3 regions of the Mesorhizobium sp. M0152 genome follow, and region 1 is predicted to be linked to each of the others. Evidence: predicted binding sites of a transcription regulator. Region 1 holds the regulator's gene; each other region holds the start of a gene.
The links. Region 1 encodes PhoB, which activates phosphate uptake and scavenging genes when phosphate is short. Its sites were predicted from a motif close to TGTCATNNANCTGTCAT; they were not measured.

Region 1 (10,438 bases):
ACCTCGTCCTTCTTGATCCAGCCTGCGTCGATGACGAGGTTGAGATTATCCTTGGTGATGGCAACCGGGGTCAGGAACAGCGACTTGACGGTGTTGCCGCCCGGGGTCGTGAAGTCCTTGGCGCCGGCGATCTCGGCCGTCTTCTTGCCGTCGGCCAGCTGCGAGGCGATCTCGGCGGCGGTCTTGCCGAGCTCGCGAGCATCTTTCCACACCGACACGGTCTGCGTGCCGAGCGCGATGCGGTTCAGCGCGGCGTGGTCGCCGTCCTGGCCCGAGACCGGCACGGTGCCGGCAAGACCTTGCGCCGTCAGCGCCGCGACGACGCCGCCGGCGGTGCCGTCATTGGCCGCGACCACGGCGTCGACCTTGTTGTCGTTGGCGGTCAGGAACTGTTCCATGTTCTTCTGGGCGTTGGCAGGCAGCCAGCCGTCCGTGTAAGCCTCGCCGACATTCTTGATCTTGCCGCTGTCGATAGCCTCCTTGAGCACTTCCATCGAGCCCGAGAACAGGAAATCGGCATTCGGATCGGAACCCGAGCCCTTGATGAAGACATAGTTGCCTTCCGGCTTGGCCTTGAACACTTCGCGGGCCTGCATGCGGCCGACTTCCTTGTTGTCGAAGGTCAGGTAGAAGACGTCCTTGTTCTCGATCAACCGGTCATAGCCGACGACCGGAATGCCTTCGTCCAGCGCCTTCTGCACCGCCGGGCCAATGGCCGAAGCATCCTGCGCCAGGATGATCAGCGAGTTGGAGCCCTGCGAGATCAAGCTCTCGACATCGGTGAGCTGCTTGCCGGGATTGGACTGCGCGTCGGCGGAGATGTACTTGTCGCCGGCTGCCTCGATCGCCGTTTTCATGGCGGCTTCGTCGGTCTTCCAGCGCTCTTCCTGGAAGTTGGACCACGAAACGCCGATGACCTTGTCCTTCGCCTGGGCGACCGACGCAAGCGTCAGCGACATGGCGACACCCGCCAGGATGGCAGCTGTGAATCTTCTCATGTTATCCTCCCTGCGCCGCGTAAGGCGCGACCAAACTGGCCCGAAGGCCGGCACAGAGGCTCTATTTTTTCGAGCCTCGAAAAAACACTGGTCCATCCCCGGAACGCTGTCAACATCGATTCTGATGGATTTTGATGTCCTCTCGAATTTTTTTCGAGCCCCGAATAAATAATGACAGCACCGCATGCTTCTGCCAGTATTTGCCCACGTTGCCGGCAGCGTTCGAGGGACAGGAAGAACCACGGCGACAGGGAGGATATGAGAGAAGCATGTCGGTCGGAATCCGTCACGACGATTTGCGTCGGCGCAACCGGGCGATGGTGATCGCGGCCGTACGCCGTGCCAGCCAACCCTCGCGCACCGAGATCGCCGCGACCACCGGCCTCAGCCACTCGACCATATCGGCGATTTCCTCCGACCTCATCGGCGAAGGCATCCTGACCGAGGGCAAGCCGAGCGAGACGGGCTCGCTGAAACGCGGGCGCCCACAGGTCGGCCTCGGCCTCAACCCGGAGGCGGCGGCGGTGATGACCGTGGTGCTGTCGCTGAACTTCCTGTCCGTCGCCGTCATCGACTATGCCGGCCAGGTGATCGCCGAGGAGCAGCGCCGGCTGGACACGCTGACCATGGCGCGCGAGGCGCTGATCGGCGAATGCGTCGCCATCGTGCGGCGCCGGATCGAGGACCCCGACCTCGACGTCCGGCGCGTCGCCCGCATCGCGCTGGCGATCCAGGGCATCACCGACACCGATGCGCGGTCCATGCTGTGGTCGCCGATCACGCCGCAGACCGATATCGCCTTCGCCGACATACTCGAGGCCGAGTTCGGCATTCCCGCCACCACGGAGAATGACTGCAACATGATGGCGGTGGCGCTGCGCTGGCGCGATCCCCAGCGCTATCGCGACGACTTCATCGCCATCCTGCTTTCCCACGGCATCGGCATGGGCCTGGTGCTGAAAGGCGAACTGTTCACCGGCACCCATTCCTCGGGCGGCGAGTTCGGCCACATGATCCATCGGCCAGGCGGCGCGCTCTGCCGCTGCGGACGGCGCGGCTGCGTCGAGGCCTATGCCGGCAATTATGCGATCTGGCGCAATGCGAGGCAGCTTGGCGAGGACACCGAGCCGGTCGACGTCAGCGACGCCGACATGCGTACGCTGGCGGCCTCGGCGCGCGAAAAAGACGGACCGGAGCGCGAGGCCTATCGCAAGGCCGGCGAGGCGCTCGGCTATGGCCTCGGCAGCCTGTTCGCGCTGATCGACCCGGCGCCTGTCGCCATGGTCGGCGTCAGCGCCGCCGCTTTCGACCTGATCGAGCCGGCCTTGCGCGAGGCCATCGCCCAGACCGCCGGCGGCCAGCACTCGGAATCGATTTCCTTCGACACCGAGCCCAACGAACTGCCGCTGATCAGGGAAGGTTGCGCCATGCGCGCGCTGACCTTCGTCGACCAGGAGATTTTCGCGCCTGGCGTGCAGGCGAGAGCTGGCACTGGAAAGAACGTAGCCTGAGTGGCGTCCGCCGTCGATGCCGCAGACCATCGTCGATTTTGGATATTGCCGAAGTCGTCCCAATGTCGTCATCCCAGGGCGCAGCAGGAGCGAAGCTCCGTCGCGGAGACCCTGGGATCCTGCCGCGACCGTAGTCGTGGAGTGCAGGGGAGCAGAATTCTGCATCGTGGCAGCACTCCGAAGTCGCGGCACAGGATCCTCGGGTCTGCGCTGCGTCGCTACGCTCCTTGCTACGCCCGTGGATGACGAAGTGACTGCCGTTTTCGGCTAGTCGCAAAACCTCCGAGACCCGCCTTCGGAAGCCCAATCTGACGGAACTTCCGCGCCAAAGACCTAATCTTCCCTGATCGCGTAGCCGGCGCCGCGAATGGTGCGGATGACATCGGGCATGCGGCCATTGTTGACCGCCTTGCGCAGCCGGCCGACATGCACGTCCACCGTGCGCTCGTCGATGTAGATCGTCTCGCCCCAGACATTGTCGAGCAGCTGGCTGCGCGAGAACACGCGGCCGGGATGGCGCATCATGAATTCGAGCAGGCGGAATTCGGTCGGCCCGAGCCGGATCTCGCTTTTCTTGCGATAGACCCGGTGCGATTCGCGGTCGAGCACGATGTCGCCGACCTTGAGCACGCTGGACAGCACTTCCGGCTTGGCGCGGCGCAGCAGCGCCTTGACCCGGGCCATGAATTCCGGCGTCGAGAACGGCTTGACCAGATAGTCGTCGGCCCCGGTGGAAAGGCCGCGCACGCGGTCGCTTTCCTCGCCGCGCGCCGTCAGCATGATGATCGGCAATCGCTCGGTCTCGGCGCGCATTCGCAGGCGCCGGCAGAGTTCGATGCCGGAAACCGCCGGCACCATCCAGTCGAGCACCAGAAGGTCCGGCACGTTTTCCTGCAGCCGGATCTCGGCTTCGTCGCCGCGCGTCACCACCTCGACCTGGTAACCCTCGGATTCCAGATTGTAGCGGAGCAGCACGCCTAACGGCTCCTCGTCCTCCACCACCATGATGCGTGGCGCGATCATCGCCCGGTCACCCCGCCGTCAGGCCGCCGGCGCCGACATCGCCGTTTCGTCCTGCTTCGGACGATTGGCGGGCAGTTGCGTACCGGTCAGGACATAATAGGCATTTTCGGCGATGTTGGTCACGTGGTCGCCGATGCGTTCCAGATTCTTGGCGCAGAACAACAGATGCGTGCAAGCGGTGATGTTGCGCGGATCTTCCATCATGTAGGTCAGCAGTTCGCGGAACACCGAGGTGTATTTGACGTCGATGCGCTCGTCGTTGGCCCGCAGCGTCGTCAGCGCGGCGGCATCGCGCGCCGCATATTCCTCGATCACGCCCTGCACCTGGATCAGCACCAGCTGCGCCATCGCATCGATGGAATGCGACAGGTCACGCGGCGTGGCGGTGAGGCCGACCGTGCCGACGCGCTTGGCGATGTTCTTGGCAAGATCGCCGATGCGTTCGAGGTCGCCGGCCATGCGGATCGAGCCGACGACGTGACGCAGATCGTCGGCCATCGGTTGACGCTTGGCGATCAGCGTGATGGCGCGGTCGTCGAGCTCGCGCTGGCGCGCATCCATGATCGCGTCATCGGAGACGACGCGTTGCGCGAGAGCGTTGTCGGTGTTCAGCAGCGCTTTGGTGGCGCCGCCGACCATCGAACTGGCGAGGTCGCCCATGTCGCTGATCAGCCTGCTGATCTGCCCTAGATCCTCGTCGAAGGCTGCGACTGTGTGTTCGGCCATGACCTTGTCCTCGTGTCTGTAAATTCGCCCGGACTGCTCAACCGAACCGGCCGGTGATATAGTCCTGGGTGCGCTTGTCGTCGGGAGTGGTGAACATCTTGTCGGTAGCGCCCTCCTCGACCAGATAGCCGAGATGGAACATCGCCGTGCGCTGCGACACACGCGCTGCCTGCTGCATCGAGTGGGTGACGATGACGATCGTGTAGTTCTGGCGCAATTCGTCGATAAGTTCCTCGACGCGCGCGGTGGCGATCGGGTCAAGCGCCGAGCAGGGCTCGTCCATAAGGATCACCTCTGGCGAAACCGCGATGGCGCGCGCAATGCACAGGCGCTGTTGCTGGCCGCCGGAAAGACCGGTGCCCGGCTCTTGCAGGCGATCCTTCACCTCGTTCCAGATCGCCGCCTTTTTCAGGCTCGATTCGACAATCTGGTCCATGTCGGCCTTGCCCTTGGCCAAGCCGTGGATGCGTGGACCGTAAGCGACGTTCTCGTATATCGACTTCGGGAACGGATTGGGCTTCTGGAACACCATGCCGACGCGAGCTCTGAGTTCGACGACGTCGATGTTTTTGTCGTAGATGTCCTCGTCGTCCAACGTGATCCTGCCGGTTACCCGCGCCGAGTCTATGGTGTCGTTCATGCGGTTGAGGCAACGCAGGAAGGTGGATTTGCCGCAGCCGGAGGGGCCGATCAGCGCCGTCACCTGGTTCTGGCGGACGTCGAGATTGACGTCGAACAGCGCCTGCTTCTCGCCGTAGAACACGCCGACCTTGTCGCCGCGCATCTTGATCACTTCGTTCGACTTGGCGCTCATCTTGTCGCCCACTGCGTTTTCGAGGGACTGTTCGGTCATGATGTTCATACCAGATGCCTTCTTTTACCAGCGCCGTTCGAAGCGGCGCCGCAGCACGATCGCTGTGATGTTCATGGCCATGAGGAAGACGAGCAGGATGATGATGGCACCCGACATGCGCTCGACGAAGGCGCGCTCTGCCTCGTTGGCCCACATGTAGATCTGCACCGGCAGCGCCGTGGCCGGATCGAAAGGCGTCTTCGGATAGTCGGCGACGAAGGCGACCATGCCGATCAGCAGCAGCGGCGCGGTTTCGCCGAGCGCCCGCGCCAGGCCGATGATGGTGCCGGTGAGGATGCCGGGGGCGGCAAGCGGCAGGATGTGCTGAAACACCATCTGCATCTTGGACGCGCCAAGGCCGAGCGCCGCCGAGCGGATCGATGGCGGCACGGCGGCCAAAGCGGCCCGCGTGGCTATGATGATCGTCGGCAGCGTCATCAGCGTCAACACCAGGCCGCCGACGAAAGCGGCCGAGCGCGGCATGCCGAGGAAATTGATGAACACAGCGAGTCCAAGCAGGCCGAAGACGATCGACGGCACCGCCGCCAGATTGTTGATGTTGACTTCGATCAGGTCGGTGAGACGGTTCTTTTTGGCGAATTCCTCAAGATAGATCGAAGCCGCGACGCCGATCGGCAGCGCCAAGAGCAGCACGATCACCATCATGTAGAACGAGCCTATGATCGCCACGCCCATGCCCGAGGTTTCCGGGCGGCTGGAGGCGCCATAGGAGAACAAACCGGTGTTGAAATGCTCGGCCATCAAGCCCTCGGCCTTGAGCTTGTTCATCCACGCAATCTGCTGGTCCGACACCTTGCGGCGCGCTTCGTCGACACCGAGATCGATCTGGCCTTTGAAGGCGGAGTCGAGATTGGCGGCGGCGAGGATATCGACGTTCCGCGTCGTGCCGATGACCGACGGGTCGGCGGCGACGATGTCGCGCAGCTGGACGCGGGCACCCTCCGACAGGAACCCCTTGAGCTTCATGACCATCGGCTTGTTGGCGGGATCGATGCCGAGCTTGGCGATCAGCGCGTTGTCCGCAAGCTTGGGATAGTTTGCCTTGATCAGCACGCTCGAATCGGTGGCGCGCTTATTGGAGGGATCGATCACCTTCTCGTCGAAGCTGATCGGCAGCGTCACCGTCGTCTGCCAGAAGGCGGTGTAGCCCTTGGAGACGATGGTGACGAGCATGATGGCGAGGAACGCCAGGCCGACCGAGATCGCCAGCACGCCATAGATGCGGAAGCGGCGTTCCGCTGCGTAGCGGGCCTTCAGACCGATGTCGCGGCGCGGATGAGCTGCCGCCGGGACCACAGAACCCATGGGGATGTCGGTCATTCGTACTGCTCCCGGTATTTGCGCACGATGTAGAGCGCGACGATGTTCATCACCAGCGTCAGCGCGAACAGCGTAAGGCCGAGCGCAAAGGCGACCAGCGTCTGCGGCGAGTTGAACTCGAGGTCGCCGGTCAGCTGGTTGACGATCTTGACGGTGATGGTGGTCATCGCCTCGAATGGGTTGATGGTGAGATTGGCGGCAACGCCGGCGGCCAGCACGACGATCATCGTCTCGCCGATAGCACGCGAAGCGGTCAGCAAGATGGCGCCGACGATGCCCGGAAGTGCGGCCGGAAGGATCACCCGCTTGATCGTCTCGGAGCGCGTCGCCCCGAGGCCGAGCGAGCCGTCGCGCATGGCGCGCGGCACCGCGGTGATGATGTCGTCGGACAGCGAGGACACGACCGGGATCAACATGACGCCCATGACCAGGCCGGCGGTGAAGATACTCTGGCCCTGGATGAAGGGGGAGCCGCCGGTCAGCGCTGCCGAGAGATCGCGCAGGAATGGTCCAAGCGTGACCACGGCGAAGATGCCGTAGACGATGGTCGGGATGCCGGCGAGCAGTTCAAGCGCCGGCTTTACCACTGAGCGGACCTTGGGCGTTGCGTATTCGGCCATATAGACCGCGGACATCAGCCCGACCGGCACTGCCACCAGCAGCGCGACGGCAGCGATGTAGAGCGTGCCGGCCAGAAGCGGGATCAGGCCGAATTGGCCCTGGTTTCCGCCCGAACCCGCTGCGGCAAAGCGCGGGTCCCATACGGTGCCGAAGAAGAAGCTCATCGGCGACACGCTTTCGAAGAACTGGATCGTCTGGAACAGCATCGAAAGCACGATGCCGACCGTGGTCAGAATGGCGATGGTCGAGGCGGCGAGCAGCCCCCACAGCATCAGTCTCTCCACATTGTTCCTGGCGCGCGCCCGCGGCGCGATCTGCCTCAGCGCATAGAAGGCGCCGGCAATCGACAAAGCCAGGATTACGGCCGCACCGAACAGTCCAAGCCTGTCCTGGACCTTGTTCGCCTCGATGGCGATCGGGATCATGTAGTCCTGGGTGTCTGTCGCGAGCGCCACGCCCTTGGCGGCAAGCAGCGGCTGCAGTTCGGCAAAGCTTGCGGGCAAAACGGTGTTGCCATCGAGCTTGCGCAAGCCCTTGGACAGGCTCTTCACCAGGCTGACATCAAGTGCCTCGCTGGCAACCTTGCTGTCGGCAGTGCGCTCGGGCAGGACGGCGTGAATGTGCCGGTCGAGATAGAAGGAGGAGCCGACGTTCCAGACGGCAAGCAGCAGAAGGGCGGGAAGGACGGCGAGCAAGAAGGCCCACCAGCCGTGGTAATGGGCGCGCGAGTGCGGCTTCACGGTGCCATTTTCATGCGCCGCGGCGCGCTGGCGGCCGATCAGGAACGCGACCACGCCGATGGCGATCACAATGGCGAGTACGAGCAAGGACGACATGGACCGACCCCCGGGGAAATATAGTCGCCAGGCCTATCGCGGCAGGCGACAAGACCAGGGCGCGGACGTGGCCCGCGCCCTGGTCTGGAAGATTGATTACATCGACTTTCCGGTGGTGAACGCGTCGCGCTGGGCCTGACGTTCGGCGTCCGGAGCAGCCACCAGGCCGTATTCGGCAAGCGGGCCTTCCGGGCCGACCATCTGGTCGTCGAGGAAGAATTCGACATATTCCTTCAGGCCCGGGACGACGCCGAGATGCGCCTTCTTCACGTAGAAGAACAGCGGGCGCGAAACCGGGTACTTGCCGCTGGCGATCGTCTCGGTCGAAGGCACGATGCCTTCCACGGTGGCGACCTTCAGCTTGTCGGCATTGTTCTCGTAGAAGGAGAGGCCGAACACGCCAACGCCGGTCTTGTTGGAAGCGATGCGAGCGAGGGTCTCGGTGTAGTCACCGTCGATGTCGACGGCCTTGCCGTCCTTGCGGATGGCGACGCAGGTCTTGCCGATTTCCTTCTCGTCGCTGACGCCGGTGGCCTTGATGGCGGCCTTGTCGCAGCCGGCGTCGAGAAGCTTGGCCTCGAACACTTCGCGGGTGCCGTGCTTCTCACCGGGAATGTAGGCGGCGATATCCCAATCGGGCAGCTTCGGATTGACCTGGCTCCACTTGGTGTTCGGATTGTTGACCAGCTTGCCGTCGACGACCAGCTTGGCGGCGAGCGCCTTGTAGATGTCGGCGGGAACCAGGGCCCAGTCCGGACCCTTGATGTCGGTGGCGAAGACGATGCCGTCATAGCCGATGCGGACTTCCTGGACTTCCTTGACACCAGCGTCGGCGCAAGACTTCAGTTCGTCCTTCTTGATCGGGCGCGAGGAGTTGGCGATGTCGATGGTGTCTTCGCCCACGCCCTTGCAGAATTCCTTGATGCCGGCGCCACTACCGCCGGACTCGACCACCGGGGTCTTGAAGTTGGTAAACGTTTCGCCGAACTGCTCGGCGACGATCTTGGCATAAGGTAGCACGGTCGACGACCCGGCGATCTGAATCTGGTCGCGCGCGGCGGCGAAGCCGGACGACGCGGCGAGCGCAAGCGCCCCGGCCGACGCCGTAAGGAGGAATTTCTTCATGTGGCCTGCTCCTGTTCGGAAGATGGTCTCTCGGCGCCATTTCTTGCCGGCGCCCGCTGAGGCCAATAGCCTTCGATTATAACAGTCGCATGACAGTTTGATGTCAGCCCGGTAACGCGTCGCCGGCACGGGTAAATCCGGGAGCCTCTGGCGTCGACGGCAAGATCCTGGATTGTCCCCGGAATCAGCGGCTTGCACGGCCTGTGCGCTGCGACCGCAACGGATTCGACAGGATTGGATTCAGGCAAAAAAATCCGGACGGGAGCGCGTCGCTCGCAGCCAGAGGGTGTCTGGCCGGGCCATCGCCGAAAACAGGTCCGTTGGGGTAGATTGACGCTGTTTCATGCCGGCGGTCGCTGCTCCCGCCCGTAACTGGAAGGGCGGAATCGATGTCGTCATTGTCCCGGCTGGACGGTGCCTTTGATATGGTGCGATCGCACCATATCCTTGCACGTGGCCGCGGCAGCGAATCCTGGCTGATTCTCTCTGCTCGCTCGCGGATGCCGTGATCAGGCCGACGCGGTGCTATCCGGCGTTGCGCTGGACGTGGCGGCCAGCACCCACCCAGCGCTCGACCTTCTCGAGCAGGGCCCTGGGACTGATCGGCTTGGGCAGATAATCGTCCATGCCCGCCTCCAGGCACCGTTCGCGATCGCCCTTGAGGGCATGCGCGGTGACGCCGACGATCGGCACATGCGTGCCGGTCTCCTGCTCCAGCCGGCGGATCGCGGCGGTCGCCTCGAGCCCGTTCATCTCCGGCATGGAGACATCCATCAGGATCATGCACGGGTTGAGCCTGCCAAAGGCGTCGAGCGCCTTGCGGCCGTTGCCGACGATCTCGAAACCATAGCCGGTCTCGCCAAGGATCTGGGTGAAGACCATCTGGTTCACCTCATTGTCCTCGGCCACCAGGATATCCAGCCTGTGCTCGCCGCCGCCCGTGGCGGGCAGCCGGGGGCGAACCGCGGGGGGCTGCAGCATCGCGCGTTGTTCGGATGGCGCCGGTGCTGCTGGTTCAGGAGTACCGACGCCTCGCCCGTCGGCTGCCGGCGGCTGTGCATGGTTGGCCGTGGTGTGGCGATGCCGCTGGACGGTGGCGACCAGCGTTTCCAGCAGCACCGAGGACCGCGCCGGCTTGATCAGCTGGGCATCGATGCCGAGATCACGGTAGCTGGTGTTGGCGAGCGACTGGTCGACCGAGGTCAGCATGATGATCGGCGTGTCGGCGAGCCCGGCGGTGTTGCGCACGACGCGAGCCATCTCGGCGCCGCTCATGCCAGGCATCTGGTAATCGAGCACGACGCAGTCGACCGGCACTCCATAGGCGGCGGCGGCGATCAGCACCTTGAGCCCCTCGGCGCCGCTTTCGGCCGCGCAGGAATCAAAGGTCCATGAGGTCATCTG
Region 2 (10,438 bases), on a different contig from region 1:
ACCGCTTCGATTTCGACAGTGATGTTTCCAGGCAGCGAGCCGACGCCGATCGCCGAGCGGGCATGGCCGCCGATCTTGTGGAAGACGTCCGCGAACAGGTCGGAACAGCCGTTGACCACTTTCGGATGGTCGCTGAAGGTCGGTATCGCGTTGACGAAGCCGAGCAGCTTGACGATGCGCACGATGCGGCCGAGATCGCCGGCGGCGGCATGCATGACGGCAAGCAGATTGAGGCCGGTGAGGCGGGCATGCTCATAGGCCTGCTCGACTGTGACGTCCTCGCCGACCTTGCCTGTGAACAGCGTGCCGTCCGCCCGCAGCGGTCCCTGGCCAGACAGGAAGATCAACCGGCCGCTTTCGGCATGGGTGACGAAGTTGGCGATGGGCGTCGGCGGCTCGGGCAGCGTCAGGCCGAGCTCGGCGAGACGGATGTAAGGCGTCATGGGAGAGGGCTCCTTGGGATGACTTTCACCACCCGATATCAGAAATGCGAGGCGCGGAAGCGCGCCAGGAAGGTGCGGAGGCGCTCATTGTCGGTGTCCGCCGCCAGGATCTCCTTTGGCGGGCCGACGGCGCTGACGCCGCCATCAGCCATGAAGACGATGCGGCTCGAGGCATCGCGGGCGAAGGCCATCTCATGCGTGACCATCACCATCGTCATACCATCCTCGGCCAGGCTACGCACGACTTCCAGCACCTCACCGACGAGCTCGGGATCGAGCGCGGAGGTTATCTCGTCGAGCAGCAGGATTTTAGGGCCCATCGCCACCGCGCGGGCGATGCCGACACGCTGCTGCTGGCCGCCCGACAATTCGGCCGGCAAGCTGTCGGCCTTGTGAGCGAGGCCGACCCGGCCGAGCCAATGTTCGGCAATCGTGCGCGCCTCGGCATTGCTCTTGCCGCGCACCTTGGTGAGGCCGAGCATGATGTTGCCGGCCGCCGTCAGGTGCGGAAAGAGGTTGAAGCTCTGGAACACCATCCCTGTTTCGGCGCGCATCGCGGCTAGGTCGCGCTCGCTGCGGCGCTGACGGGCTGCGGCTTCGCGATAGCCGACCTCTCTGCCGTCGATGCGGATCGAGCCGCTATCGTAGCTTTCGAGGAAGTTGACGCAGCGCAGCAGCGTGGTCTTGCCGCTGCCGGAGGGCCCGATGACCGTCACCACCTCGCCGCGCTTCACCTCGAGACTGACGGAGCGCAACACTTCGACGGCACCAAACGCCTTGGAGACATTGCGCACTTCGAGCAGCGCGGGATTGGTGTTTGCGGACATGGTGCTATTCCCGGATGAAGGAGAAGCGCCGCTCCAGCCGCCGGCTGGCGAGCGATAGCGCATAATTGACGCCGAAATAGACCAGCGCGCCGAGGATATAGAGCGGCATTGCCTCATAAGTGCGGCCGATGACCTGGTTGATGGCCTGCATGAGATCGGTGATGCCGAGCAGCGAGACCAGCGCGCTGCCCTTGACCGCGTCGGTGACGCCGTTGATCCATGGTGGCAGGAAGCGCCTGAAGGCCTGCGGGAAGATGACGTAGGCCAACCGCTGGCGGAAGGTCAGCCCGATCGCCATCGCCGCTTCGGACTGGCCGTTGGGAATGGAGCCGACGGCGCCGCGCAGATATTCAACCACCTGCGCCGTCTTGAACAGAGTGAGCGCCGCCACCGCGGCCCAGAAAGACTGCAGATGCAGCCCGATCGCGGGTAGGCCGTAATAGACGAAGAACATCAGCACGAGGATCGGAATGCCGCGGATGGTGTCGCTGAAGACACGCACCGCCCAGCGCAGCGGCGTGGGGCCATAGACCAGGCCGACGCCCAGCAGCACGCCGATTATGAGCGACAGCACCACGACCAGCAGCGACACCCACAAGGTCAGGGCGAAACCCTGGGCGAGAAACGGCAAGGCATAGAGGATCTGGCTGTACATGTCAGCGCGCCGCCCTGAACCTGCGCTCGACCAGCCGCAGCGCGAATAGCAGCGCATAGCCCGTCAAGAGATACATCGCCGTCGTGACCAGGTAGACCTCGACGATGCGGAAGGTGTTGAAGTTGATCCACTGCGCGCCAAAGGTGAGTTCGGGCACCGAGATGACCGAAGCGATCGAGGTGTCCTTGAATAGCGAGATGAAGGTGTTGGAGAGCGCCGGCAAGGTGATGCGCAGCATGGTCGGCAGGCGCACATGCAACAGTCGCTGACAGGGGGTGAGCCCGATCGCCTTGCCGGCGTCGAGCTGGCCGCGCGGGACGGCCTCCAGCCCCGAACGGAACACCTCGACCAAATAGGCGCCGCTGTAGACCGACAGCGTCGCGATGAACGAAGTCTGCGCGCTGTAGGCGACGTCGATGACGGTCGGCAGGCCGTAGAAGACGAGATAGACGAGCAGGATCAGCGGCACATTGCGGATGAATTCGACATAGGCGGCGATGATGCCGCGCACCACACGTCCGGCCGAGACATACCAGACCGCCAGCACCAGCCCGATGACGATGCCGATGGCGATCGAGATGACGGCGAGCTCGAGACTGAGCAGCAGGCCGCCCCAGAGCTTGTCGAAATGCCGCCAGATCAGGTTGAAATTGAGGGCATAGCCCATGCGTCCGCCTCAGTGCGAAGCCGTCGGAGAAAAGGAGGCGGAGGGGCGCAGATTGCCGCCCTTCCGCCTGCTGGGATCAGATGACCGGGAAGCCGGGATGGCGGGCCGGCGGCTCCTGTCCGAAATAGTCCTTGAACGCGGCGTCGTAGAGTGCCGTTTCATGGCCGAACATGGCGATGGTGAAGGTCTGGTCGACGAAAGTCAGCCAGTCGAGATCGCCTTGCCGCAGTGCCGCGCCATAAAGCATCGAATACCAGCTCTTGCCGGCATCGAAGTATTTGTCCGGATTGCGCGAGGCGAGCCAGCGCACAGTCGAGAGATCGACCGCGGCGGCGTCGGCGCGCTTGGATTCCAGCGCCTGCAGCACATTGGCCTGGGTGTCGATTTGCATCACCTGCGCCTGCGGCAGGGCGAAATGCACCGAGTTTTCGGCATCGACGTTCTGCAGGATGGAGATGCGCGTCGCCGAACCGGCGGCAAGCAATTTGTCGAAGGTCTTGTTCTCGGCGGTGGGAAGCGTCAGCAAGGCAACGCCTTCGACATAGTAAGGCCTGGAGAAGTTGATCAGTTGCGAGCGCTGCGCCGTCATGGTCATGAACTGGATGGTGATATCGACCTTGTTGGTGGTCACGTTCGGAATGCGCTGCGCCGGATCCTGCATGACGAACTCGACCTTGGTCGGATCGTCGAAAAGGCCCTTGGCAAGGATACGGCCCATGGTGATGTCCATGCCGACCAGTTCGCCGGCATCGTTCTCGAAGTGCCAGGGCGCGTTGGTGCTGCCGGTGCCGACGATCAGCTTGCCGCGATCGAGCACGGTGCGCAGCAGGCTATCGGATGCCGCCTGGGCGGCCGCCTTTTGGGCGTCGACCGTTGCCAGCACGCCAGCCGTGGCCAGTCCGGCCATTCCCATTTTCAGAAAATCACGTCTTCCGGATGTGTCGTTCACGGCGACCTTCCTTTCGTGTTGTTGTTCCCCTTTGAACGAGAGATACACGCGTCAGTGTTTGATCAAAATTGTCTCTTACAAGAGACGTATGTATCCTGTACAAGACAGATACTAACATCAGGAATCAACAATGCAAGATGGCAGCGCCTTGGTAATTTCAGCTGGCGAGAAGACGCCAGGCTCTCGTGAAAAGGGCCTCAACCGGGTGCTCGAGATTCTTGAGTTCCTTCATGCGACGCAGCGCGCGACCGGTATCGGCGACCTTGCCAAGGGAGTGAACGCGCCCCGCTCGACGACCTATACGCTTGTGCGCTCGCTGGTCGACGCCGGCCTGTTGGAAATGACCGGCGACGGCAACCGCGTCTATTTCGGCAAGAAGCTCTATCTCTACGGAATGGATTATGTGCGCGGCAACGACCTGTTGAGGCGCGGGCGCCAGGAGGTCGACAATCTGTCGCGCGAGACCGGCGAAACCTCCGAATTGTGCATGCTGCAGAGCGGACGCTACACGATCGTCCACGCTAGCCCTGGCACCAGGCCATTCCGCATCAGCTCGGCCACCGGCCTGCAGATCCCGCTGCCCTGGACCGCTTCCGGGCGGCTGCTTCTTGCGGGCTTCGAACGGGCTGATATCGAGGGCATGGTCTCGGACGACGATCTCGTGCTGCCTGATGGGCGCAGGATCGAGTTCGACGATTTCGTCGCCGACATCGCGACGGCCAAATCGACCGGCTATTGCGTTACCTCAGGGCTGGTCGACGCCTACACGAAATGCCTGGCCGCCCCCGTGTTCTCCGCTGCCGGCAAGGTCGAGGCGACAATGTGCCTGGTGGTACCCATCGATACGTCGACCGAAAAAACCGGCGAGCTCCTGGGCCTGCTGCGCGAACGCGCGTCCAGGCTTTCGATCGGCGGATAGTCGAAAAGGGACGAAGAGACCGGGCGTTGCCGCTTACGCGATGATGTCCGGGATGATCCTGTCTTCCAGCGCCATCAGCCGGTCCTTGAGCACCAGCTTCTTCTTCTTCATGCGCTGAATCTGCAGCGGGTCGCAGTTCATGGCGATCATCGCATTGATCGCGGCATCGAAATCGGCGTGTTCCTGCTTCAGCCGGGAAAATTCGAGGCGAATATCGGCCTGTTCCTGATCGGACATTCTCTACCGTGTGCACGTCTGCTACGCCCAAATAGTGGGCCTGATTTGGGCGGGGGCGGCAATTCTGCCACCGGCGCGCAGGCCATACCACATTTCATATTGCCGTGGAATGCTACCACGCAGCATTCGACATCGCCGACAGATGGTGGCACACTGTCACCGTGCCGTCACAGATGCGAACTTGCGGTGGACGCGCCTTGACGGTTGCATCGAGGAAACCATGAAAGGGAGAACCAATCATGTCTCTTGCATCCCATCTTGATGAGTTGCAGCGGAAACACGGCGACATCGAACGCGAGATCGATGACGCGATGAACCACCCGTCGGTGGACGACCTCGAAATCGTGAATCTCAAGCGACGCAAGCTGGCACTCAAGGACGAGATTGAAAAACTGAGGGCGCAACCCACCACGCATTGATACCCTCCTGACATAGCCGTCTACGATCCGCGGCTTCTCTGCCGGCAGCGCTTGTTGCCGGTGTGGTGTTTTTTGATTTGCAGCGCCCAGCTGCAACCGAAACGGGCATCCATTCGGGTCCATTGCCCTTTGGCCGTCGCCAGATCATGGATTGTTCTGGCGGCGGATTCCGGCCAGTGGCGACCTGTCGCCATTGACAAGCCATCTTTGCTCATCCACCTCATGCCGGACTTCAGCGCATCGGCCCGGAGCGTACTTCGTGCGTCCAAGCGGACGCATGGCGCTCCAGAGACAGAAGGCTGCCGGCATGACCGGATATTTTTCATCTCCCTTCCCCCGCCGCACGTCGGTTGGCGTCGATGTCGGCGGCGTGGTCGTTGGCGGCGGCGCGCCCGTTGTCGTGCAGTCGATGACCAACACCGATACGGCCGATATCGACCAGACCGTCGCCCAGGTGGCGGCGCTGCACCGCGCTGGTTCCGAGATCGTGCGCATCACCGTCGATCGTGACGAGAGTGCCGCCGCGGTGCCGCGCATTCATGAAAGGTTGGCGCGATTAGGCATCAACGTGCCACTGGTCGGCGACTTCCACTATATCGGCCACAAGCTTTTGGCCGACCATCCGGCCTGCGCCGAGGCGCTGGCCAAGTACCGTATCAATCCCGGCAATGTCGGCTTCAAGGACAAGAAGGACCGGCAGTTCGCGGCGATCGTCGAGATGGCGATCAAGCATGACAAGCCTGTGCGCATCGGCGTCAACTGGGGCTCGCTCGACCAGGAGCTCTTGACCCGCCTGATGGACGACAATCAGGCCAAGGGCTTCCCGCTGACGGCGCAGGAAGTGACGCGCGAGGCGATCGTGCAGTCGGCGATCCTGTCGGCTGAGATGGCGGAAGAGATCGGCCTTGGCCGCGAAAAGATCATCCTGTCGGCCAAGGTCAGCGGCGTGCAGGATTTGATCGCCGTCTACACCGAGCTTGCCAGCCGCTCCAATCATGCGCTGCATCTCGGCCTCACCGAGGCCGGCATGGGGTCGAAAGGCATCGTCGCCTCGTCTGCCGCAATGGGCATCCTGCTCCAGCAAGGCATCGGCGACACCATCCGCATCTCGCTGACGCCGGAGCCCAATGGCGACCGCACCCGGGAGGTGCAGGTGTCGCAGGAACTGCTGCAGACCATGGGCTTCCGGCAGTTCGTGCCGATCGTCGCCGCCTGCCCCGGCTGCGGCCGCACGACCTCGACCGTATTCCAGGAACTGGCCCAGAACATCCAGGCTGACCTCAGGAAAAACATGCCGGTGTGGCGCGAGAAATATCCCGGCGTCGAGAACCTCAAGGTCGCGGTGATGGGCTGCATCGTCAACGGCCCGGGCGAATCCAAACACGCCGATATCGGCATTTCGCTGCCCGGCACCGGCGAGACGCCGACGGCGCCGGTCTTCGTCGACGGCAAGAAGGCGGCGACGCTGCGCGGGCCGTCAATCGCGGCGGATTTCGAGAAGATGGTCGCCGACTATATCGAGCAAAGGTTCGGTCGCGGCAAGGCCGCGGCGGAGTAGGCACCATGCGGCGTTTCCCCGGGGTGACGCTGGTTCTGCTTTGCGTCCTGGGCTGCTCGACAGGTGTTCAGGCCGATCCGCCGCAATCCGCCAAGCAGAGGCTGATCGACAAGGTCTGCAACCTGATCCAGGCCCATGCCGACCAGAACGGCCTGTCCAGGGATTTCTTCGCCCGGCTGATCTGGAAGGAAAGCCGGTTCGATCCCAACGCCGTCAGTCCAGTCGGTGCCGAAGGCATCGCGCAGTTCATGCCGGGCACAGCCAAGATGCGGGGGCTCGGCAATTCCTTCGACATCAACCAGGCAATCCCGGCTTCGGCCAAGTATCTCGCCGAGATGAAAACCAGCTATGGCAACCTGGGACTGGCGGCCGCCGCCTACAATGCGGGCGAAAACCGGGTGTCGCGCTGGCTGGGTTCGGGTGGCTTTCTGCCGATGGAAACAGAGAGCTATGTCTTCGACATCATGGGCGAACCGGTCGACAAGTTCACCGACCGGGCCTATGCCGGGAAGATCCAGCCGCTTGACGCGAAGGCCGATTTTGCCGCCGCGTGCCGAAAGCTGCCGGTGATCATGTCGCGGACGGTGGCCATGGCCTCGATCAACGTAAAGCGATGGGGCATCCAGGTGGCCGGCAATTTCCGCCGCAGCGCCGCGATAAGCCAGTGGCTGCGGGTGCGGAGCCGTTTTCCGGCACTGCTCAGCGGGCATGATCCAGTGGTCAGCCGGGTGCGCACGCCAATCGGCCGGCGCGGCATCTATGCGGTCAGGATCGGGGTCGACGACCGCGCCGCGGCCAATGTCATCTGCCAGAAATTGCAGAGCGTCGGCGGAGCGTGCGTGGTGGTGCGCAACCGGTAGACCGGCGGTTTTGCTTACAGGAAAGCGCCCGCAGCTGGCGTGTGCCCGTCGCATCGGCTTGGAATTTCGGGTATAGGCAGCCATCATCCCTCCCGGGCAACAGCCCCTGCCACTTGTGAGCAACAGGGCCGCAACATGTTCGATGGATACATTCTCTGCGGTACGCCGAGAACCGGGAGCACTTTGCTGTGCAAACTTCTGGCATCTACGAAGACAGCCGGCGATCCCCACTCGTTCTATCGGCGGCAGGACGTCGCGGAGTGGGCCGAAGAGTGGAACTTGTCCAGTCGCGGCACGATGAGCGAGCTCGAATTCCAGGTCGCCTATCTCAACGCGGCGATCGCCGCTGGCAAGAGTGGGACAGGTGTCTTCGGGCTTCGTCTGATGCGGGAAAATCTGGATGAGCTCTCGGCGATCCTCGAGCAGATTTTCCCCGGGCTTCCGTCGGACAAGGCGCGTTTAGAAAAGGCATTTGGCCGTATCGTCTACATACATCTTTCGCGTGGGGACAAGCTCGCCCAAGCCGTCTCCCTGATCAAGGCGGAGCAGACCGGACTCTGGCATGTCGCTCCGGACGGGACCGAGATCGAAAGGGTCGCACCGGCGAAAGAACCCGAATATGATTTCCAGCGGATCAAAAAAGAGGTCGCGGAACTCGGGACCTACGATGCTGCCTGGGACATTTGGTTCGCGGAGCAAGGCATAACGCCGCTGCGGGTCGGCTATGAGCGCCTTTCCACCAACCCAGCCGCGACATTGCTCGACATCTGCGAAGCCCTGGGCGTCCATTCACCGAATGCCGAGGATGTAAGGCCGGGCGTTGCAAAGCTCTCCGATGAGACAAGCCTCGACTGGATGCGCCGCTATCAGTTGGATGCAGCCGTCTGACGCCGGCTAGGCCGTCTTCGCCACCACTGTCTCGCTGAGCCAGGTGCCGATCTTGGCGCCGAGGCGGTCCGGCGAAACCGGCTTCGGCAGGTAGTCGTCCATGCCGGCATCGATGCATTTGTCGCGGTCGCCCTTCAGGGCATGCGCGGTGACACCGATGATCGGTATGTGGGCGCCCGCCGGGGCCTCCATGGCCCTTATGGCGCGGGTCGCCTCGTAGCCGTTCATCTCGGGCATCGAGACGTCCATCAGGATCAGCCTGGGGCGCAGCGACCGGTACATTTCGACCGCGGTGCGGCCGTTGCCGGCGATGCGGTAGCTCAAGCCCAACCCGTTGAGGATCTGTCCGAACACCAGCTGGTTGACGTCATTGTCCTCGGCGATGAGGATGTCGATCGGGCCGTTCGGCGTGGCCGTCGATTCCGGCGCCGGGGCGACCGGCATGGCCGGGCCGCGGATGACGGTGAAGGCGGGCGCCGCTGCCGGCGGCGGCCGGACCGGTTCGCGGACGAACTGCGCCTTGCCGACCTGCGAACGGGCCTTCTGGACGACCGAAATGACGGTGCCGAGCAGGACCGCGGAGCGCGCCGGCTTGGTCAGATGCGCGGCAATTCCGAAATCGATGATCATCTTGCCGAAATCGACCTGGTCGACCGAGGTCAGCAGAACGACCGGAATGCTGGACAGGCGGCTGTCGGCGGCAATCGCCCTGGCGACATCGGCGCCGTTCATGCCGGGCATCTGGTAATCGAGGATGATGCAGTCCACGGCGGCACCCAGCTGCCAGGCGCGATCGAGGAAGGCCAGCCCGATGGCGCCGCTTTCGGCGGCGGCGCAATCGAAGCTCCAGCCTCTGAGCTGTTCGAGCAGGATCTCGCGGTTGACCGGATTGTCATCGATGACCAGCACGCGCGCGCCGGTGACGTCGACCGGCACGGCCGCGTCGCGTGTGTCGGCGTGGTGCGCGGGCAGCGGCACCGCGAACCAGAAGACGGAGCCACGGCCGATCTCGCTCTCGACGCCGATCTTGCCAGCCATCAGGTCGACGAGGCGAGCGGCGATGGCAAGCCCAAGGCCGGTGCCTTCGTGGCGGCGGGTCGAGGAGCCGTCGACCTGCGCGAATTTCTCGAACACGTTCTGAAGCTTCTCGGCCGGAATGCCGATGCCGGTGTCCTCGACGCGGAGCTTGAGCTGGACGACATCGTTGACGATTTCACCGCCGACATCGATCAGCACATGGCCCTTCTCGGTGAACTTCACCGCGTTGCCGACCAAGTTGGTGACGATCTGCCGGAACCGTCCGGCGTCGCCGACGACATGGGCGGGAAGGCGCGGGTCGACACGTACGATCAGTTCGAGGTTCTTTTCGGCGACCCGCGCCGATACCAGGGTGGCGACATCCTCGACCGCTTCGGTAAGGCGGAAGGGAGCGGGGTCGAGCGTCAGCTGGCCGGCATTGATCTTGGAGAAATCGAGGATGTCGTTGATGATGGTGAGCAGCGCGTTGCCCGATTTGACGATGACGTCGGTGAAGGTCTTCTGGCGCGTGGTCAGCTCGGTCTTGGCCAGGAGTTCGGCCATGCCAAGCACGCCGTTCATCGGCGTGCGGATCTCGTGGCTCATATTGGCCAGGAATTCCGATTTGGCGCGGTCGGCGGCCTCTGCCTTGGACAGGGATTCGGCCGATTGGGCGAAGGCGCGGCGGATGGCCTTTTCCATCGGCCGGAAGATCCAGAAGGCGACGATGGCCAGGACGGCGAACAGCAGACCGGTCGCCCAGAGCAGGAGCCGGTCACTGGAAGCGTCGGCCAAATGGCGCTCGCCGTCCATCGCGGTGCGGACACGAACCAGCATCGGTTGGGTAAACAGGTCATTCTGATTGCGAATTTCGCGATAGCTCCACTCGTCGACCTTCTGCGCCACCGACATCAGGTTGAAGTTACGCACCATGTCGCGCGGCGACCAGAACAGGTCACCGTTGACGGACGCGGATTCGAGCTCGTTGATGGTGCTGGT
Region 3 (10,438 bases), on a different contig from region 1:
TGGTGAGGAGAGAGGCATGAACCCGCGCGCGGTCATGAATCTTCGTGCGGTATGGGCGATCTACCGGATGGAAATGGCACGCGCCTTTCGCACCGTGCTTCAAAGCATAGTCTCGCCGGTCATCTCGACATCGCTCTATTTCGTCGTCTTCGGCTCGGCCATCGGCTCGCGCATCACCGAGATCGACGGCATCAGCTACGGCGCCTTCATCGTGCCGGGGCTGATCATGCTGTCGCTTCTGACGCAGTCGATCTCCAACGCCTCCTTTGCCATCTACTTCCCGAAATTCGTCGGCTCGATCTACGAGCTTCTGTCGGCGCCGGTTTCCTATCTGGAGATCGTCATCGCCTATGTCGGCGGTGCGGCGACCAAGTCGATCATCCTCGGCCTGATCATCCTGGCCACCGCCTCGCTGTTCGTGCCGCTCCACATCGAACATCCGTTCTGGATGCTCGCCTTCCTGGTCTTGACGGCGATGACATTCAGCCTGTTCGGTTTCATCATAGGCATCTGGGCGAAGAGCTTCGAGCAGCTGCAGCTGGTGCCGCTGTTGATCATCACGCCGCTGACCTTCCTAGGCGGCAGCTTCTATTCGATCAACATGCTGCCCGGCGTCTGGCGCACGGTGACGCTGTTCAATCCGGTCGTCTATCTGATCAGCGGTTTCCGCTGGAGCTTTTACGGCAAGTCCGATGTCTCGGTCGGCATCAGCCTCGGCATGACTGTCGTGTTCCTGGCTGTCTGCATAACGATCGTGGCGTGGATATTCAGGACCGGTTACCGGCTAAGGAACTGACGGATCGGCCGAGCGCTAAGCGCTACGCGGCTGCCTTCCTGCTCGCCGGCGGATCCCCTAAACGGCCTTGACCAACCGCAGCAGCCCCAGCATCTCGACATATGTCCCCTTGCGGAAGGCGATATAGGTCGGCTCCTCGACGCTATGGAAGCGGCGCTTGAACGCCGCCTGACCCTGCAGGTTGAACCTGCGGCGGTTCACCCATGGCGAATCATAGGCGCGCTGGAAGGTATTGCGCCAGAAGTCGCTTTCGGCAAATCCGCTTGGTCCGATGTCGACCAGCGGCGACAGGCCGAGCGTGACCACCGAGATGCCTTCCTCGCGAAAACGATCGACGGCGAATTTGGTCAGTCCGATCTCGGCATGCGGCGAGGCGTCGATATGCTTGCGCTTGAAGGCGGTGGTGTAGCCGATGACCTTGCCGTCGGCAAACAGAGGGTCGAAGTCGAGCAGGGCGATCAGGTCGCCGTCCGGACCGTGCAGGACGAAGCGGCGCATATCGGTGCCGAGATGATCGGCGAACGGACGGTTGAGAAAGCCCATCTCCCAGCGCTTGACGATACGGTCGCCGCGCCAGTTCTCGGACAACCGGGCGATCTCGTCGAGGCAGATCGTGCGCTTGTCCTCTTCGAACGAAAACCCCTTCTTCGACAGCCAGCGCTCGGAATAGCGCACGGTCTCGTTGCGCTTGCCGGAAAAATCATGCTCGGGCAGGATGAGGCGGGTGTCGATGCCCAGCCGGTTGATCTTGTAGCCGAGCCCAGCCAGCACGCGTGCCGTCTGCTCACCGATCTGCACGAACCACGGGTCGCCGGCGCTCTCGACAAAGCGTCTGATATAGTCGGGCCTACGGGCCGGAGCCGTCACCGGGTCGCCAAGCGCGAAATGATGCTTCATCTTGGTGCCGAAGGCGATATAGCCGTCCGCGTCGCCGAAATAGGAGAGCTTGCCCTGCACGGCGGTGGAATAGGCGAGCGAGAAGTCGCCATGGCGACGCACCAGCGCCAGGCGTTCGACATGCGTCAGCGCCAGGCGCTCGACCTTGGGCGAGGCACCCTCGAGGACTTTGTCGAAATAGACTCGCAAGGAGGGCATGGTCGAGATTCCGCGTGCCGTCTATGGCGCGACGTGCCGGTGGACACGCAAGACACGCCATCGCGCCTTGATTTCTCGCAGGAAGCCGAACGCCGATTGCTGGTTTCCTGCGTCGGTAACGAGATCCCCAGCCCCAGACCTCGAATCAATCACATTGCCGCGACCTGATTATCGCCGATGCCGCTGATATGCCATATAGGGGCTGCATGTATTCGGACAAAACCGCCATCCCACCCTATGCCATTGTTTTGGCGACATTTTCATAGCACCGTGTTTGCGCTAGGCGGCGGGCATGCTCCGGAGCGCAAGCGCGACCCGGCGCCGCTCTCGAAAAACAGGAGCGATTTGCTGTATGGGTTCTGCGCGAGTTTCTACAGCGTCCTGCGAACCTTGCGGGGCGAAGGTCGAATGAAGGTTCAAGGGCGAATGGCTGACACGACACTCAGGCTGGAGGTGGACCTGCCGATAAGCATCGAGCCTGCGATCGTCATCGGCGCGGGTGCTGCCGGGCTGGCAGCGGCGCAGGCATTGATCCGGGCCGGAGTGCCGGCGACGATCCTGGAAAAGGAGAGCCGGCTGGCCGAGCCCTGGCATCGGCGGCATCAGCAACTGCGCCTCAACACCCACCGCGATCTCTCCGCACTCCCCGGCCTTGCCTATCCCGCGGGCACTCCCGCGTTTCCGGACAGAGCGGCCGTCATCCGCCACATGAACGATTTCAGGGAAGCGAACCGTCTGCCGGTGCAGTTCGGCGTCGTGGTCAAGGAAATCGCGTTCAAGGGCGATCACTGGGCCTTGTCGACCAGCGGGGAACCGCGCTTGGCGCGACACGTCGTCATCGCCACCGGGCGCGACAAGCAGGCGTTCATTCCCGAATGGGAAGGGATGAAGGTTTTCGCCGGACGGGTCATCCATTCCGCGGACTTCGGTGACATGAAGAACTATGCGGGTAAGAAAGTACTGGTCGTGGGCGCCGGCAATTCTGGCTTCGACGCGCTCAACCATCTGGCCGGCGTCGACACGGCCGCCCTCTGGCTTTCGGCACGCAACGGCCCCGCTTTGCTCCCCAAGCGCATCGCCAAGGTCGCCGTGCACCGGCTTTCGCCGTTCATGGCGCGCTTGCCTTTGCGTGTCGCCGATGCGGTGATCGCCATCACACAACGTCTCGTTTTTGGCGACCTGACCAAATTCGGCATGCCGCCCGCGCCGACGGGCGGCGCCAGCCGCCTGATCACGGACTATACCGCGATCGCCGCCGACGAGGGAGCCGTCAGCGCCATCAAATCAGGCAAGATCACCGTGGTGCCATCAATACGGGAGTTCACCCGCGACGGCGTGATCCTGGCCAATGGCAGCCTGATCGATCCCGACATTGTCATTGCCGCGACAGGCTACCGCACTGGGCTGGAGCAGATGGTCGGTCATCTCGGCGTGCTCGACGGCAAGGGCGTCCCGCTCTTCAATGGCGGCCAAGCCGACCCGAAACTCCCCGGTCTGTGGTTCACCGGCATGCGGCCGAGCATCCGCGGCTGCTTCGCCAATGCCAGCATTTTGGCAAAGGCGATTGCCAGGGAGATTGCCGGTTCCGGCCTTAAGCAGTCTGGCGCTTGACGCTAATCGATGCCCGGCTTTCTTCCGTCACAACACGGGCAGAAGTGCCTGGCAGGACAATGAGGGGCAGCGCCAGCGTCGACAGGTGGGTGTCTTCAGCGCTGGCGCAAACCGTGGGCAGATTCACCAATGCCGCTCCCTCGGATCGCACCGGGATCAAACCGCGATTTTGCCGCCCCCCTGTTTGGTGATGGCGACTACCGCCGGCCGCACCGGCATGTCGGGCTTGAAGTCCGGCCAACGGGTTGACAGGTCCTCATAATAGGACGGGCGGCCGAATGCCTCCCAGTCCTCGCCGCCGTCGCCCGGATGCTGGACGGCGACGAAGGCGGTCTGGTCGTCGGGCGCAAACAAAGGTCCGCACATTTCGGCGCCGATCGGTACCCGGAAGAACAGTTTTGACGTCGCTCGCGCGGCGCCCTCCGTGTCCACGGCCCACAGGCCATCGGTGCGGCCTGTGGCCTTCGGGCCCTGACCGTCGGTGGCGACCCACAGGCGGCCGGCCGAATCGACCGCGCAATTATCGGGCATGCCGAACCAGCCATTCGCCGTCGTCGCGGTCGAGAAGGTGGCGCCGACATCGGCGACGGAAGGATCGCCGCATTTGAGCAGCACTTCCCACTTGCCCTTGGTGGCGGCGAAATCGCCATCATCCTCGGCGATCTCGATGATGTGCCCGAAAGCATTCCCAGCGCGCGGATTGGCGGCATCGACCTGGTCGGCCTTGCGCTTGGAATTGTTGGTCAGCATGACATAGACCTTGCCGTTGACGCCATTGGGCTGGATGTCCTCGGGCCGGTCCATCTTGGTGGCGCCGAGCAAATCGGCGGCGCGGCGCGTTTCGATCAGCACGTCGGCCTGGCTGGCAAAGCCGTTCTCGGCCGTCAGCGGGCCTTGGCCGAAAACGATCGGCAGCCATTCGACAGAACCGTCCTCGGCGAATTTGGCGACATGCAGCGTGCCGTCGTCGAGAAGGTCCTTGTTAGCCGCGCGGTCATTGGGATCGAACTTACCCGCGGTGACGAACTTGTAGACATAGTCGAAGCGCTCGTCGTCGCCGAGATAGAACACGACGCGGCCGTCCCTGGCGACGATCGATTCGGCGCCCTCATGCTTGAAGCGGCCCATGGCGGTGCGCTTCCTCGGCACCGAGGTCGGATCGTCGACATCGACCTCGACGATCCAGCCGAAGCGATTGGGCTCGTTCGGCTCTTTCGAAATGTCGAAGCGGTCGTAATGCGCGCCCCATTCGTAAGCGCCTTCAGGGATGCCGAGGCGCTTGTAGTTGGCGGCTTCCTTGTGGCCTTCGGGCAGTTCGCCGGAAAAGTAGCCATGGATGTTCTCCTCGGCCATCACATAGGTGCCCCACGGCGTGACGCCGCCGGCGCAGTTATTGACGGTGCCGAAAACCTTGGTGCCGGACGGGTCGGCATTGGTCTTGACGCGGTCGTGGCCGGCGACCGGGCCTGACAGGGCCATCTCGGTGTTGGAGGTTATGCGCCGGTTGAGCTTGCCGTCGCGCACCACCTGCCACTTGCCCGATACCTTGCGGATCTCGACGATGGTGCCGCCATGGGCCGCCATCTCGACATCGACCTGCTCCTTGCTGAGCGGCGCGACCTCGGCCGACTTCTTGCCGTCCTTCTCGACGATCGTGACGATCCCCGGGAACATCAGATGCGGGTTGGTGTATTCATGGTTGACGACCAGCAGGCCGTGCTCGGCCGAGCCGTCGATCTCGATGTAGCCGACATAATCATTGTTGTAGCCGAACTGTCTCGCCTGGGCCTGCGCCGACTGTTTGGTCGGGTCGAATTCCGGCGAATCGGCAAACAGCGGATCGCCCCAGCGCAGCAACACATCGGCATCGTAGCCCGGCGCCACATGGTGCTTGTCATCGATGCCGGCTTCGAGCTCGTCGAAAGAAAAGGCGGAGCCTTCCGCGGCGCGGGCTTTGCCGGCGCTGACCAACGCCAGCGGGCTGACGGTGGCGGCGATCGCCGAGACCGCCAGCGACCCCTTCAGGAAACCCCGGCGAGAAAACCGCGCGGCGATGATCTCGCCCATGGTGCGGTTGTCGGTCGGGTTGATGGCCGGGCCGTCGTTTTCCTCGAGCAGGCTGGTGCGGAATCGGGCGTCGGGGGTGCGATGTTCGGTCATGCGAGACTTGCCTCTAGCTTTGGGGTGGCTGGATCTTGTTGCCTGTTCGACGCCTTACAGTCGCCTGGTCACACTTTCGTGACATTGAGAGCCGCGTTCAACCGCATTCCTGCACAAGCGCGCACCGTAGGGTCCAGGCCCTGGTCAGGTCAGGCAAAAAGTCCCTTTCTTCCTGTCTGGGATGATCTTGGATGGATCGCTCCGATCTCCTCACGAGGCGGGCTCGCGCGTATGCGACATAGGACTTTGGTCCAACCTTGCGCTGGCAAAGGTCCTGGTAGACAACCGCAACGGTCGGAGGCCGCTTCCGGACGCCACTGCTTTCGGCGATGTTCGTTGCAACTGCGAGGTTGACCGTGGGCGCCGGCTCAATCGACGGAGATCAAGAAATGCACGGATCGATCATGGGCCGCTGTCGGCGACTGGCGCTCGGATCGGCCTCCGCGCTGGTCCTGACTCTCGCTCCCTATCAAATTGCCCTGCACGGCTCCGCTGCGGGGATCCACGTCGCCAGCGCACAAGCAGCTGGTGGTCGGGGCGGTGGCAGTGGTGGCGGCGGCGGTGGTGGGAGCGGTGGCAATAATGGAAATAGCGGCAACAGCGGCGGCAATTCCGGAACCAATGGCGGCTCGGGAGCCGGCAAGGGCCAGAACAACAATGGCAAGAGCCATGTCGACGCCAAGACCCGCGACCGCGTCGACGTGCAAGGCAACGAGATCACGGTCCGTCATCCCGACGGCATAACGGAAAAGATCGAGAACGGCCGTTTCAGGATGGAAGATGCACTCGGTCGCACGATCATCGACCGCCGGGCCACCCCGGCCGATGTCAGCCGCCTCAAGAGCTTGTGAAGCCGGCCAACAGGCAACGGTCAGCTTCACACGTCACCTCCGCCGCCCCCGGCGGAGGTGACCTCGTTCAAATTGGCGTTTACGCGATCTCCGGCATCGCGATGGCAAAAAGCGCTACGAGGGGTTCCTGTCGCGGTCGCGCGACTCGCGCATCATCAGGGCCGCCTCGGTTCGGTTCCGCACTTTGAGCTTCGACAGCACGCCGGTCATGTGATGCTTGACGGTCTTCTCCTGCAGCTCCAGTCGCAAGGCGACTTCCTTGTTGCTGAGCCCCTCCGCCACCAGCCGCAGGATTTCCGTCTGCCGCTCGGTGAGTTGCCGCAGCCGGTCCGCCATGCCGTTGGCGGGCTGCTGGGACTGGAGATCCGAAAGCAGCCGTGCCGACAGCATTGGCGACAGATAGCTCTCTCCGTCCGCCACGTTGCGCAGGATGTCGGCCAGCGCACGTGATCCGACGCCTTTGAGGACATAGCCTCGCACGCCTGCGTTCAGAGCCCAGGTAACATCGGCATTGGTCTCGGAAACGGTCAGCATGACGATCTTCTGGGCGGGATGGCTGGCGAGGATGTTCGCGACCGCGGCCAGGCCGCCACCCGGCATGGAGATGTCGAGCAGCAGTATGTCTGGCCGCACCGTCGAGACGATGCGTTCTGCATCCTGCGCCGTGGCGCCCTCGCCGGCCATTTCGAAGCCTCCGATCTCCGACAGGCTGCGCGTCACGCCTTCGCGAAAAAGGGGATGATCGTCGATTATTGCAATGCGAATGGGTCCGATCATGCTTGCTCCTCGACTGATAACCTGATCACCAATCGCGTACCTTGCGGCCCGGTCAAGGTTTCGAACTGGCCGCCGATGCTTTCGACCCGCTCTCTCAGGCCGGCGAGCCCCAGGCCTTCTGCCCGTGCCGGGTCGAAGCCTGGTCCGCCGTCCGATACTTCGACGAAAAGCCTGCCACCTTTCATCCCGGCGCGCACCGCCTGATCCTTGCCCCGGCCGTGCCGATACGCATTGTTCAGCCCTTCCTGCACGAAACGGTAGATGCTGATCTTCTCCGAGGCGCCGGGCTCGGGCAAGGGTTCGGCCAGCGTCAGCGTCACCGCCGTTCCTGTCCTGCGCTCGTGTTCGTTGACGGCCAACCGCAGGATATCCGCCGCCGCCGCCGTCTCGATCTGCGGCAGGACGAGGCCGTTGCAGATGCCGCGTATCTCGCGCATCGCGTCTTCCAGCGTCTTGCGGATCATCGCGACCTCGGTCGAACGGCTTTCGCTCCATTGGCCGTCGCCGGAAAATACCGGACTGTCCATGCGCAATGCCGCCAGGGCCACGAGTTGGGCCGGGCCGTCATGGAGGTCGGCACCGATGCGGCGCAGATATCGCTCGTTGAGTGCGGTGGCGCGACGAGACGCCCGCTGCACGCGCTGCCGCAAGGCACTGTTCTGCGTCACCAGGCCCTGCAGCTCCGAAACCTGGCGGCGCAAAGCCCTGCGCTGGTCGTCTATGGTGCGGCTGCCGCGCAGGACGATGCCCGACAGAAGCAGAAGCGCCGCCAAGGTCGCGCTAGCCACGATCAGCCAGCTTGACAGGAGGGCGGAAGCGAGGGTCGCCTGGAAGTCATCGGCGATTTCATAGAATTCGGTTACGGCCACGACCTCGCCCGACCAGGGCTCGCGCACCGGATTGTAGATCTCCAGCAATGGTACGCCAGCAGCCCTTTCCTCGTTTTCGTCGGCGTCGAACGTGTTGAATTCGGCGACGACATTGCCTTGGAAAGCAGACCGCAGATTATCGCTTGGATCGAAGCGGCGTCCTATCAAGGCCGATTCTTTCGCATACAGAATCGTGCCGTCGCGGCGCCAGAGCTTGAACGATGCGAGGCGCTTGCCAAGCGCGCCTTGGCCGAGCGTCTCGTCGAGCGCCTGCTTGGCGGAATCGCTGAGCTCCTGGCTCTTGCGCAAGTCGGGCAACAGCGGCGCGATCACGCTATCGACGTAGAGCGCCGTCGTGGCGGCCGAATTGCGGATGACGCCGTCGCGGATCTGCGTGGTCACCCAGGCGCCCACCACCAGCATGACCGCCAGGAGGCCAAATCCGCCGGCAAGCACGAATTGCAGGGCAAGGGAAAGCTCGCTCCAGCGCCGCGCCAAGTTCTGAAGAATGCGTGTCATGGACCCCTGACCGCCCTCGATCGACAGTTGGGCGATATCCGTACATTGGGCTTCAGTCTTGCTGTTGCCAAGACCTTCATTCTCCCGACGTTGCTTGACGTTCCGGCAGGCTTCGGAAACAAGGGCTGCGGCACACGCGGCGCGGGCCGCTTCGAGAGGGGACGGGACTTGAGTTTTTCGGGATTGCTGCAGCTTGGCTTTTCAACCATCATTTTCCTGTTCGCCGCGACTGCCGCCAAGCAATGGGGTCTGGCGCCGAGCCTTGGCAAGATCCTGCTGACGCTTGCGCTCTATTCGCTCGGCAATCTGATCATGCTGCGGCTGATCCGTGAATTCGGCATGTCGGTTTCGTTCAGCCTGTCGGCGGTTATCCAGCTCGTGTCGGTCAATGTCGTGGCGCTCGTGTTCTTCGGCGAGCGCGTCAATGCGCTGCAGGCCACCGGCATCGTGCTGGCAATCGCCGCAGTGGCGCTGATCACGCTCGGGCCCTATCTGCAAGGACGGCTATAACGGGCGACCTGCAATGAAGAATGCCGCGAATGCTCTGCTCAACCGCATCGAATTCCCGGTGTTGCTGGCCGGCCTGGTCATAGCCGGCGGGTTGTGGGGCCTCGTCGAGTTGATGGAACTGGCGCGGACTGCCACGCCGCATGCCTTCGACACCGAAATCCTGCTTGCCTTCCGTCAGGCCGGCCAACCCGGACTCCCGATCGGCCCGCCATGGCTGGAAGGGGCGATGCGCGACATCACCAGCCTCGGCAGCGCCAGCGTGCTGGTGCTGATCACGGCGGCGACCATCATCTATCTGCTGCTGATCCGCAGGCCCGGAACGGCGCTGCTCATCTTTGTGGCGGTGGCTGGCGGCCAGGTGCTGTCAAGCCTGCTGAAGGTCGGTGTCGACCGGCCGCGACCCGAGCTCGTTTCACATCTGGTCACCGAGACCTCGCTGTCTTTCCCGAGCGGCCACGCCATGCTGTCGGCGGTGACCTATCTCACGCTCGGCTCGCTCGCGGCTCGCTTCCTGCACGGCCGGACCACGAAAATCTATGTGTTGTCGCTCGCCGTGTTGACGGCGGTGCTGGTCGGCGTCAGTCGCGTCTATCTCGGCGTTCACTGGCCATCGGATGTGCTGGCCGGCTGGTGCGCCGGCTTCGCCTGGGCGATGCTGTGCTGGTTGGCGGCTCGGTTCCTGCAGCGGCGCAAGGTGGTGGACGGCGACAGCGCCTGACCGCCCTCGGGCTCCCCATCAGATCAATCTGTTGATCCCGCAGCCCGCCAGCAGGAAAACCACCGACAGCAAGCATGCCGATGTCATCAAGGCCCTGAAAATGTTCAACCGCGTTACCCCCGCCCCAGATGAAAGCAACTTAGCTCGCAAAGCTCGGGAGTATCAAGAAAAATGGAGGGCGCGGCGCACAAGGCGAAGCGCGCCGGCGTCCGCTTCATCATATCAGGCGCCTCGCCGCAGATACGCCGCATGCTGATCAATCACGGTGTCAAACGGCCGTTGGTGACCTACGCCGCCTCGATCCGCGACGCGCGGGCGCAGCTGAAAGGAAAACTGGAGACACAGTAGCGACCGGGATTTTGCCCGGCCGGGGTACGTGCGCACCAACGGAGATGCGGCGCACCCCGACCATTGCTTTGCAAGGCCCGAATGGCTAGTTGGACAGCGGCCCCTTAGTGAGGGTAACCTTGTCGCCCGAGCGCGAGATTTCCAGGCTTTGCCCAGCTTCGCCCAATTTGCCTGGCACGGATAT

Region 2: a site for PhoB is predicted at 4,852-4,868, ahead of NKJ26_RS27110 (YdcH family protein). Genes of this name have one in related genera too.
Region 3: a site for PhoB is predicted at 5,730-5,746, ahead of NKJ26_RS17260 (PhoX family protein). Genes of this name have one in related genera too.

Annotation. Positions count from the first base shown of each region.
Region 1 is NZ_JAMYTH010000021.1:99,444-109,881, forward strand. Features, by position in the region: gene xylF (D-xylose ABC transporter substrate-binding protein) at 1-998, opposite strand, end outside; gene NKJ26_RS20955 (ROK family protein) at 1,268-2,509, shown strand; gene phoB (phosphate regulon transcriptional regulator PhoB) at 2,843-3,532, opposite strand; gene phoU (phosphate signaling complex protein PhoU) at 3,551-4,258, opposite strand; gene pstB (phosphate ABC transporter ATP-binding protein PstB) at 4,296-5,120, opposite strand; gene pstA (phosphate ABC transporter permease PstA) at 5,136-6,452, opposite strand; gene pstC (phosphate ABC transporter permease subunit PstC) at 6,449-7,909, opposite strand; gene NKJ26_RS20985 (PstS family phosphate ABC transporter substrate-binding protein) at 8,006-9,034, opposite strand; gene NKJ26_RS20990 (PAS domain-containing protein) at 9,560-10,438, opposite strand, start outside.
Region 2 is NZ_JAMYTH010000037.1:33,125-43,562, reverse strand. Features, by position in the region: gene NKJ26_RS27145 (RidA family protein) at 1-443, opposite strand, end outside; gene NKJ26_RS27140 (amino acid ABC transporter ATP-binding protein) at 482-1,270, opposite strand; gene NKJ26_RS27135 (amino acid ABC transporter permease) at 1,275-1,925, opposite strand; gene NKJ26_RS27130 (amino acid ABC transporter permease) at 1,927-2,592, opposite strand; gene NKJ26_RS27125 (transporter substrate-binding protein) at 2,669-3,499, opposite strand; gene NKJ26_RS27120 (IclR family transcriptional regulator) at 3,672-4,460, shown strand; gene NKJ26_RS27115 (YdcH family protein) at 4,494-4,697, opposite strand; gene NKJ26_RS27110 (YdcH family protein) at 4,937-5,116, shown strand; gene ispG (flavodoxin-dependent (E)-4-hydroxy-3-methylbut-2-enyl-diphosphate synthase) at 5,424-6,674, shown strand; gene NKJ26_RS27100 (transglycosylase SLT domain-containing protein) at 6,680-7,534, shown strand; gene NKJ26_RS27095 (Stf0 family sulfotransferase) at 7,670-8,422, shown strand; gene NKJ26_RS27090 (response regulator) at 8,429-10,438, opposite strand, start outside.
Region 3 is NZ_JAMYTH010000016.1:1,201-11,638, reverse strand. Features, by position in the region: gene NKJ26_RS17280 (ABC transporter ATP-binding protein) at 1-20, shown strand, start outside; gene NKJ26_RS17275 (ABC transporter permease) at 35-796, shown strand; gene NKJ26_RS17270 (phosphatidylglycerol lysyltransferase domain-containing protein) at 854-1,891, opposite strand; gene NKJ26_RS17265 (flavin-containing monooxygenase) at 2,318-3,502, shown strand; gene NKJ26_RS17260 (PhoX family protein) at 3,659-5,662, opposite strand; gene NKJ26_RS17255 (hypothetical protein) at 6,019-6,513, shown strand; gene NKJ26_RS17250 (LuxR C-terminal-related transcriptional regulator) at 6,628-7,290, opposite strand; gene NKJ26_RS17245 (sensor histidine kinase) at 7,287-8,678, opposite strand; gene NKJ26_RS17240 (hypothetical protein) at 8,847-9,188, shown strand; gene NKJ26_RS17235 (phosphatase PAP2 family protein) at 9,202-9,906, shown strand; partial or broken gene NKJ26_RS17230 (SulP family inorganic anion transporter) at 10,078-10,254, shown strand; gene NKJ26_RS17225 (hypothetical protein) at 10,340-10,438, opposite strand, start outside.